4 regions of the Terrabacter sp. NPDC080008 genome follow, and region 1 is predicted to be linked to each of the others. Evidence: riboswitches for the same ligand, from Rfam matches in the RefSeq annotation. Region 1 holds a riboswitch; each other region holds the start of a gene.
What was found. Region 1 has a riboswitch for S-adenosylmethionine ahead of AB0316_RS19090 (putative leader peptide). Riboswitches for the same ligand answer to the same signal wherever they lie in the genome.
Positions count from the first base shown of each region.

Region 2: another riboswitch for S-adenosylmethionine. It lies ahead of AB0316_RS16465 (bifunctional o-acetylhomoserine/o-acetylserine sulfhydrylase); the one in region 1 lies ahead of AB0316_RS19090 (putative leader peptide).
Region 3: another riboswitch for S-adenosylmethionine. It lies ahead of AB0316_RS17735 (homoserine O-acetyltransferase); the one in region 1 lies ahead of AB0316_RS19090 (putative leader peptide).
Region 4: another riboswitch for S-adenosylmethionine. It lies ahead of AB0316_RS20700 (aminotransferase class V-fold PLP-dependent enzyme); the one in region 1 lies ahead of AB0316_RS19090 (putative leader peptide).

Region 1 covers NZ_JBFBLC010000008.1:28,643-30,834, reverse strand. Annotated here, with positions in the region: gene AB0316_RS19095 (hypothetical protein) at 1-619, shown strand, start outside; SAM riboswitch class IV at 1,018-1,130, shown strand; gene AB0316_RS19090 (putative leader peptide) at 1,165-1,245, shown strand; gene AB0316_RS19085 (amino acid ABC transporter permease) at 1,486-2,192, shown strand, end outside.
Region 2 covers NZ_JBFBLC010000006.1:57,724-59,915, forward strand. Annotated here, with positions in the region: gene AB0316_RS16465 (bifunctional o-acetylhomoserine/o-acetylserine sulfhydrylase) at 1-1,251, opposite strand, end outside; SAM riboswitch class IV at 1,321-1,440, opposite strand; gene AB0316_RS16470 (acyl-CoA dehydrogenase family protein) at 1,583-2,192, shown strand, end outside.
Region 3 covers NZ_JBFBLC010000006.1:338,038-340,229, reverse strand. Annotated here, with positions in the region: gene AB0316_RS17735 (homoserine O-acetyltransferase) at 1-1,112, opposite strand, end outside; SAM riboswitch class IV at 1,130-1,244, opposite strand; gene AB0316_RS17730 (DUF4192 domain-containing protein) at 1,314-2,192, opposite strand, start outside.
Region 4 covers NZ_JBFBLC010000012.1:11,716-13,907, forward strand. Annotated here, with positions in the region: gene AB0316_RS20700 (aminotransferase class V-fold PLP-dependent enzyme) at 1-1,133, opposite strand, end outside; SAM riboswitch class IV at 1,170-1,296, opposite strand; gene AB0316_RS20705 (hypothetical protein) at 1,403-2,192, opposite strand, start outside.

The DNA of each region.
Region 1 (2,192 bases):
CGACCGGTGGCCGGTCTGGCAGGCGGACATGAGCCTGACGATCCGCGGGCTGCCGATCGTGCTCAGCGAGCAGCTGGCCGAGCACTGGTGTCCGATCCAGATCAACCAGGAGCTGGCGCGACACGTCGACACGGCGGACACGCCTGTGCCACTGGCGAGCACGTTCCTCATGGACCCCCGCCACGAGGCGGAGCTCGCGCTCGAGCGCCACGAGCAGGCTCGGCCCCCGGCGCATGGCGGCAGGCTGCGCTACGTCCTGACGCTCCGCGTCTTCAAGCTCGTCGAGACCACGAGCGGCTTCCTCTTCGCGGACCACCTCGAGCAGGTGCCGGAGTGGGCCGACACGCTCATCGTCGACGTGGGGCCCGGCCAGGACGGCGACGGGCTGACGGCCTGGGCCGCCTGGAACAGCGAGGTCAGCGGCCCCATCGACCTCAACGACCCGATCACCGAGGGGCTCCCCCCGGGGCGAAGGGCTGCGCTCGCGTTCGAGCCGACGGCGGACGGGCAGACCTCTCGCGTAGAGCTGCCCGACGTGGCGAAGACCCTCCAGGTCCTGGGCGACCAGGCCTACCTGAGGCTCACCGTCACCGACCGGCTCGGCGAGACGAGGCCCTGACTGCAGATGCGTGGTCCCAGGGCGTCATCCACACCAAGGACCTCCGCGCCGAGCTCGACGCCCACTGCGTCCTGCTCGTCCCCCGGCCTGCCGGCGGGACGCCGCACCCGTGGCCGCACCGGCCGCGCTGTCCGGCACGGCCGCCGAGCTCACCTTTGCGTCACGACTCGCGCGGATGGTGAGCCGGGCAATCTCGACATTCGAAACGGGACCAAGCAGATTTCCTACCAGTTGGGTGGGGAATCTCTTCCTGCAAGAGCGGTAAGTCGACAGTGAATCCCACTGTCCCAGAATCGTTTTCGCTCACCGCGACATTGCGCCACCATGTGGCAATCCACTGCCTTTCGGTGGTCTGGCGCGGTTGCCTGCTTCGTGTCCGTGTGCGTACGCTCACCACAGGTCACGAGTTCCAGTGCACAGCCCCGGCTTGCTGGACAGCAACCCTCCTCCGCGGCGGGGTGCTCCGGGTGAAGACCTGGCCGGTCGCCGATGGCGCCGGCAAGCGCGGACTCGTTGATCGGGTCCCGGAGACCCGAGGAGCAGCGATGAGCGCACGGACGACCACCCTGGTGGCCCGTCGGCACGTCGACCTGCTTCGCGTCTCCAGCGCGCTCTGTCGTCGGTGACGCACCGCTCAACTCGCGTGCACTGACGCGACCGCGGGCGGGGCGCGCCCCGGACGCACGGCGATCCCGCGTGCCGTGGCGCGCCGACGCAGACCCCTATCCACGCCACCCGTCCCCGACGGGCGTGCCCGTGTCCCCAGGAGACCCTAAGTGTCCACCACCTCCGTCCCGAGAACCGCTCAGGCGGCACCTTCCCCATCCGCTCCTGCTCCACCGCCCGCGACGGCCGTACTCACCGCCGTGCCCGACACGTCGTCCGTCCTCACCGTGGTCCCTCGTCGCACGCCGTGGACCTGGGTAGGTGTGGCGGGCGTGCTCGTCCTCGTCGCGATGTTCGTCAACGGGCTCGCCACCAACCCCGGCTGGGAGTGGTCCACTTTCGCTGCGTACTTCGCCAGCGAGACGATCGTGCGCGCCCTCGGCACCACCATCCAGCTCACCGTGCTTGGGACCGTGACGGGTTTCGCCCTCGGAGTCGTCCTCGCCGCAATGCGCCTGTCCCACAACGGTTTCCTGCGCTCGGTCGCGTGGACTTACATCTGGGCCTTCCGATCGATCCCGCTCATCGTCCAGCTGCTCTTCTGGTTCAACATCGCCTACCTCTACCAGACCATCTCTTTCGGGCTGCCCTTCGGCCCCTCGTTCGGCAGCGTCGCCACCAACGACCTGTTCGGGGCCCTCGGCGCCGCCGTCCTCGGTCTGGCACTGCACCAGGCGGCCTACGCCGCCGAGATCATCCGCGGCGGCATCCTCGCGGTCGACGAAGGCCAGCGCGAGGCAGCCGCGGCCCTGGGCATTCCGCGCCTTCGCCAGTTCACCAAAGTCGTCCTGCCTCAGGCGATGCGCTCGATTCTGCCGAACGCCGCCAACGAGGTGATCAGCCTCTTCAAGGGCACCTCGATCGTGTCGGTGCTCGCGATCCCGGAGCTCTTCTATCAGGTGCAGGT
Region 2 (2,192 bases), on a different contig from region 1:
GCCGGCGGCGAGGCGGTCGGCCTCGGGGCCCTGCGAGTGCGTCGTCGACGCCGGGTGGATGACGAGCGAGCGCACGTCGCCGATGTTGGCGACGTGGCTGTGCAGCGTCAGCGCCTCGACGAACTTCTTGCCCGCCTCGAGGCCGCCGGCGATCTCGAAGGAGAGCACCGCGCCGGCGCCGCGAGGCGCGTACTTCTGCGCCGTGGCGTAGGACGGGCTGTCCGGCAGCGACGCCCAGACCACGCGCTCGACCTGCTCGTGGCCCTGCAGGAACGCGGCCACCTTCCCGGCGTTCTCGAGGTGGCGCTCGATGCGCAGCGACAGCGTCTCGATGCCCTGTGCGATGAGGAACGCGTTGAACGGCGCCGCCGACGGGCCGAGGTCGCGCAGCAGCTGCACGCGGGCCTTGAGGATGTAGGCGAGGTTGGCCCCGAGCGGGCTGCCCACGCCGAGGTCGCGCGCGAAGACGAGGCCGTGGTAGCTCTCCTCGGGTGTGTTGTAGTTCGGGAACCGCTCCGGGTCCTTGGCGTAGTCGAAGCGGCCCGCGTCGACGATGACGCCGGCGATCGAGGTGCCGTGGCCGCCGAGGTACTTCGTGGCGGAGTGCACCACGACGTCGGCGCCCCACTCGATGGGCCGGATGACGTAGGGCGTCGCGATGGTGTTGTCGACGACGAGCGGCACACCGTTCTCGTGGGCCACCGCGGCCACGGCCTCGATGTCGAGCACCTCGGCCTTGGGGTTGGCGATCGTCTCGCCGAAGAACGCCTTGGTGTTGGGCCGCACCGCTGCGCGCCAGGCGTCGATGCTCGTCGGGTCCTCGACGAAGGTCACGTCGATGCCGAGCTTGGGGAAGGTGAACTTCAGCAGGTTGACGGTGCCGCCGTAGAGGCTGGGGGAGGCGACGATGTGGTCGCCGGCCTCGGCGATGTTGAGCAGCGCGAGCGTCGTGGCGGACTGCCCGGAGGCGACGAGCAGCGCGCCGACGCCGCCCTCGAGCGCGGCGATGCGCTGCTCGACGACGTCGGTCGTCGGGTTCATGATCCGCGTGTAGATGTTGCCGAACTCCGAGAGCCCGAACAGGTTCGCGGCGTGGTCGGTGTCCTTGAAGACGTAGCTCGTCGTCTGGTAGATCGGCAGGGCGCGCGCGCCGGTGGCGCTGTCCGCGGACTGTCCGGCGTGGATCTGCTTGGTCTCGAAGGACCAGTTGGGCTCGGTCATCGCGTGGTGCTCTTCCTCGGTCGTGTCGATGACCGGGACTGCAGGTTCGGCAGCCGGCGCACCGACGGGTCGGTGCGGGAGAGGGTCTCTCGGGAGGTCTCTCCGCGCTTGCCCGCGCGCCGGGTGGCGTCGACGGGCCAGGTCCTCACCCGGGGCACCCCACCGCGGTTGGAGGGTTGCCGGCCAGCGAGCCGGGGCTTGTCGCTGGCGCTCATGACCTACCGGGAAGTGTACGTATGCGTGGCCACCCCTCGTGAACGGGTGTCCTCATCGTGGACGTCGGACACGGCATACGACCCCGCTCGTGGCGTCGATCACGAGGACGTCCTAGTAATCCGAACCGGCGAGTAGGATTCCGGCCGTGAGCACGAATGCCGACTTCGACCTGTTCCGGACCAGTGAGGACCACGAGGCCCTGAGGGAGGCCGTCCGAGCAGTCGCCGAGGACAAGATCGCCCCGTACGCCGCCGCCGTCGACGCGGAGGCGCGCTACCCGCAGGAGGCGCACGACGCGCTCGTCGCGTCCGACTTCTTCGCGCCGCACGTGCCGGAGGAGTACGACGGGGTCGGGGCGGACGCGCTCGCCACCTGCATCGTCATCGAGGAGGTGGCCCGCGTCGACGCGTCGGCCTCGCTCATCCCGGCGGTCAACAAGCTCGGCTCGCTCCCGCTCATCCTCGCCGCGAACGAGGACGTCAAGTCCCGCTACCTGCCGCCGCTGGCCAAGGGCGAGACCACCTTCTCCTACGGCCTGTCCGAGCGCGAGGCCGGCTCCGACACCGCGTCGATGCGCTGCCGTGCCCGGCAGGACGGCGACGGCTGGGTGCTGTCCGGCCAGAAGTCGTGGATCACCAACGCCGGCGTCTCCGAGTACTACACCGTCCTGGCCGTCACCGACCCCGACGGCCCGCGCGGCGGCAACGTCACGGCGTTCGTGGTCGAGAAGTCCGACGAGGGCTTCACCTTCGGCG
Region 3 (2,192 bases), on a different contig from region 1:
TCGTCGGAGAGCCGCGGCGGGTAGAGCCGGTCGGTGTCGACGGACACGACCGTGCAGTCCGCCGTCACCCGGGCCAGGGCCGCCCGGAGGCCCCCGCGGTCTCGACCCACGTCGTGCGAGTTCATCGCCTCGGTGAGCACGATGTAGGAGTTGGCGTCGAAGCGACGCGCCAGCTTGCCGGCGTGGTGGTCGAGGTAGGACTCGACGGCGAAGCGGCCGCGTGCACCGGCTCGCAGCGGGTCCTCGCCGAGCTGCGGCTCGCGCCCGAAGCGCTGCCCGAGCTCGGCCTCGGTGCGGTAGGTGATGTGGGCGATGCGGCGAGCGAGGCCCAGGCCGGCGTCGGGCTGACGACCGCTTCCGTAGTAGTCGCCGCCCGCGAAGTCGGGGTCGTTGCGGATGGCGAGCAGCTGCGACTGGCACCACGCGATCTGGTCGGCGGTGGCGTAGGGCGTCGAGGCCAGGACGATGCAGCGCTCCACGGCGTCCGGTCGCCCGACCGCCCACTCGAGCGCACGCATACCGCCCATCGAGCCACCGACGACGGCTGCCAGGCGGTCGATGCCGAGCTGGTCGAGCAACCGGCGCTCGGCCGCCACCTGGTCGCGGACGGTCACGTAGGGGAACCGGCTCCCCCACGGCCGGCCGTCGGACGCGAGGCTCGAGGGGCCCGTGCTCCCCTGGCACCCGCCGAGGACGTTGGCGGCGACGACGAACCACCGGGAGGGATCGACCGGGCCGTCAGGTGAGATGAGCGAGTTCCACCAGCCGGGTGATGCGTGGCCGGCGCCGGCCTCACCCACCACGTGGCTGTCGCCGGTCAGGGCGTGCTCGACGAGGATGACGTTGTCACGGGACTCGTTCAGGGTGCCCCAGGTCTCGTAGGCGATGCGCACACCCGGCAGCACGCCGCCGCGCTCCAGCTCGAGGTCACCGACGTCGGCGAAGCGGCGGTTGCCGACCGGGTCGCCCTCGCGCCAGGCGCCCGAGCCGTCGAGGCCGCGCGCCTGACCCGGAAGGGAAGACGCGCGCGCGGTCGGGAGCGAGGTCACGCCCGCATGGGGTCCGGTGCGGACGGCACGTCGCGTGCCCTGCTGCCGATGCGTGACGGTCATCGAGATAGAACTCCTCGTGCTCGCGCTTGCGCACACCGGGAGACGGTGCGGCCAGGTCCTCACCCGGGGCACCCCACCGCGAAGGAGGGTTGCCGACCAGCGAGCCGGGGCTTGTCGCTGGTGCTCATGACCTCGGCCAACCTTACGCGAGCCGGCCCCGAGCCCCCATCCGGCCGTCCACGAACTGGACGCCTTGCCGGCTCAGGCGCAGCGACGCGGGCGGATGCCGTGGTCGAGCGACTGCCGCACGAGCAGGCTGAGCCGGTGCTCCGGCTCGAGCTCGAGCGCCTGGTCCACGGCCACGCCCGCTCGGGCCCCGTCGCCGACCCACCAGGCCAGCGACGCGAGCACCGACAGCACCGGCGCCGCGTGCGCACCGGGAGTCGCGCGGCAGACCTGCTCGAGCCGGCTGAGGACGAGTCGGGACGCGACGGCCTCGTCCCACCCCTCCAGCGCCGCCGCGGCTTCGAGGTCCTCCACGTCATCGGCTCCATCCAGGGCATCCAGGCGATCGAGGCGCGCCCTGGCCTCGAACGCCTCGTCGGGCTCATCGCCCAGGTCTCCCGGCCAGGCGTCCACAAGGGGATCGTCATCACCCGCTGCCGAGGGGAGGCGCAGCCCCGGCCCGAGGAGCTCGGCAAGCAGCAGGAGCAGCTCCTCGGGGAAGCCCTGCAACGGCACACTCCCCGGGCAGAGCCAGCCGACGAGAGCGTCGCGCACCTGCACGTCGCGCAGCGGACCGACCAGCGCGGGCAGCAGGTCGTGGAGATCGGCAGCATCGGCCGCTCCGTGCAGGACCGCTGCCCACGCGGTGAGCGACTCGTCGACGAGCAGCCGGCGGTCCCCGGGGTCCCCGCCCTGCAGCAGGGTCAGCCCGCGCCCGCCCCCAGACCGACGGGGACGGGACGTGTCCGGCCGGTCCAGGAGTCGGCCACCGGCGGCGGCATACCTCCGCTGCCAGTCGTCGACGGCTCGGGACATGCCCCGGTGGCGCGGGTCGCCGGGCGACAGCGGCGCCACCAGGCGGGCGAGCCCCTCCCGATCCGGCAGCACGGCGTGGCCCAGCGCGACGTAGTCGGC
Region 4 (2,192 bases), on a different contig from region 1:
GAGTCCCAGCCCTCGACCGTGAACGCGACGACGCCGACCCGGTCGCTGTCGTTCCCGAAGATCGAGAGCACCTCGACCCCCGGCACGCCATCCAGGCCGTCGCGCAGCCGGGCGAGGAGTCGGCTCTCGTGCTGCTCGATGGCCCGCGCGTGCCGTCGGAGCGTCGCGCACGCCGCCGCCAAGGCGATGGCGCCGATGACGTTGGGGCTGCCGCCCTCGTGCCGGGCGGCGCCGGTGGCCCAGGCGGTGCCGTCCTCGGTCACCGAGCGGGTGGCGCCCCCGCCGAGGAGGTAGGGGGTGCCGGCGTCCAGCCAGTCGGACCGTCCGGCCAGCACGCCGGCGCCGTAGGGGGCATACGTCTTGTGCCCCGAGAACGCGACGTAGTCGGCGTCCCACGCCGCGAGGTCGATGCGGCGGTGGGCCGAGAGCTGGGCGGCGTCGACGGCGATCCGGGCTCCGTGGGCGTGCGCGAGGTGGGCGAAGCGCGCGACGGGCCAGACCTCGCCGGTGACGTTCGAGGCGGCCGTGACGACCACGAGACGGTGCCGGGACGCGTGGTCGACGAGCGCCTCCTCGAGGAGGGCGTACGCGTCGTCGAGCGTCTGCGGAACGGGCAGCCGCACGGTTCGGGAGCGGCCCCACGGCAGCAGCGTCGAGTGGTGCTCGCTGCCGAAGACGAAGACCGTGGTGCGGCTCGGCAGCGCCTTGCTCAGCAGCGCCCAGGAGTCGGTCGTCGTGCGGGTGAAGAGAACCGTGTCGTCCGGGCGAGCGCCGACGAACGTGGCGACCTCGGCACGCGCCTGCTCGTACCACGCGCTCGTCAGGCGGGAGGCGAAGCCGGCCCCGCGGTGCACCGAGGAGTATGTCTCCAGCGCCCGGTCGACGGCCGCCTTGACCGTCTCGAGCGCGGGCGTCGAGGCCGCATGGTCCAGGTTGGCGTATGCCGTGTCGCCGTGGAGCGTGGGCACCCGCAGTCCCGCGCCGACGACCGTGGGGAGCGCCTCCACCGTGGGCACGGCGTGCAGCACACGCGTACGGACCGCCGGTGCGGGCGAGCCGCCACACGGGGTTGCCGAGGGGGCCGCGGGGACGGCGGGCGAGGGGAGGACGTGGGTCGAGGGAAGGACCGACATGGCTGTGCTCCTGGGTCGTGGGACCCACCCGGTGCGGGTCCGCGCTTGCCCACCTCGATCACGCGAACGGAGCCGAGGTCGGCCTGGTCGTCACCCGGAGCACCCCACCGCGGAGGAGGGTTGCTGGCCAGCGAGCCGGGGCTTGTCACTGGCACTCATGACCTGCGCAGGACGATAGGCGTGCGGCTCTCGCCCTGTCCACCGGTCGGTCCAGCTGTGTCGCCATCCGAGACGAGGGGGTCGGTGCCGGTCGGCGCCGGTCCGGCCGGTCAGGGCGGGCCGCCGCGGTCCGAGAGCCGACGGCGGCGCCGCACGTCGCGCACCTCGGCAAGGACGCTCAGCCCGGGTCTGTCGTTCATCGTGCGCCAGGCGGCCAGTCCGGCACCGACCAGGGCGAGGCCGGCGAGCAGGTAGGCGGCCGTCGCGCCGGTATAGGTGGGGCTGAGCGGCCCGAGGCGGAAGCGGTGGGGCAACGGCAGGAGCGCCTCGAAGGCTGCCGCGAGCAGTGGCGCGGCGGCGAGCACCAGCACGAGGACGACACGGTCGAGCGACTGGACGAGGGCGAAGGTGCGGCCGCGCACCTCGTCCTCCATGGTGAGGCCGAGCAGGGTGTAGCCGACGACCCACGCCACGCCGATCACGGCGCCCAGCAGCACGGCCAGCGGCAGGGCGGCCGCCATCGCGGGCAGCAGTGCGAGCAGCAGGATGAGGACCCCTGCGCTCGCGAGGGCGGCACCGAAGACGCGCGGGCGCGAGAAGCCGGCGAGCAGCCGCGGACCGCCGACGATCCCGGCCGCCATGCCGGTGAAGACGGCGAGGAAGAGCAGGCCGTAGCCGGGAGCGCCCGCCCCCAGGTCCGAGGCGAAGCGCGTCGCGAGACCGATGACCAACCCTCCTGCGGCGAAGGTGCCCGTCATCCCGGCGAGGAGGCCGCGCACGAACGGCCGCTCCCTGACGACGACCAGCCCGTCGGTGACCGTGCGCAGGATCGACTCACCGGCGAGCGTCTCGCCGGCCCCACGCTCCGGAAAGGTCGTGCGCCAGACGATGACGGCGCTC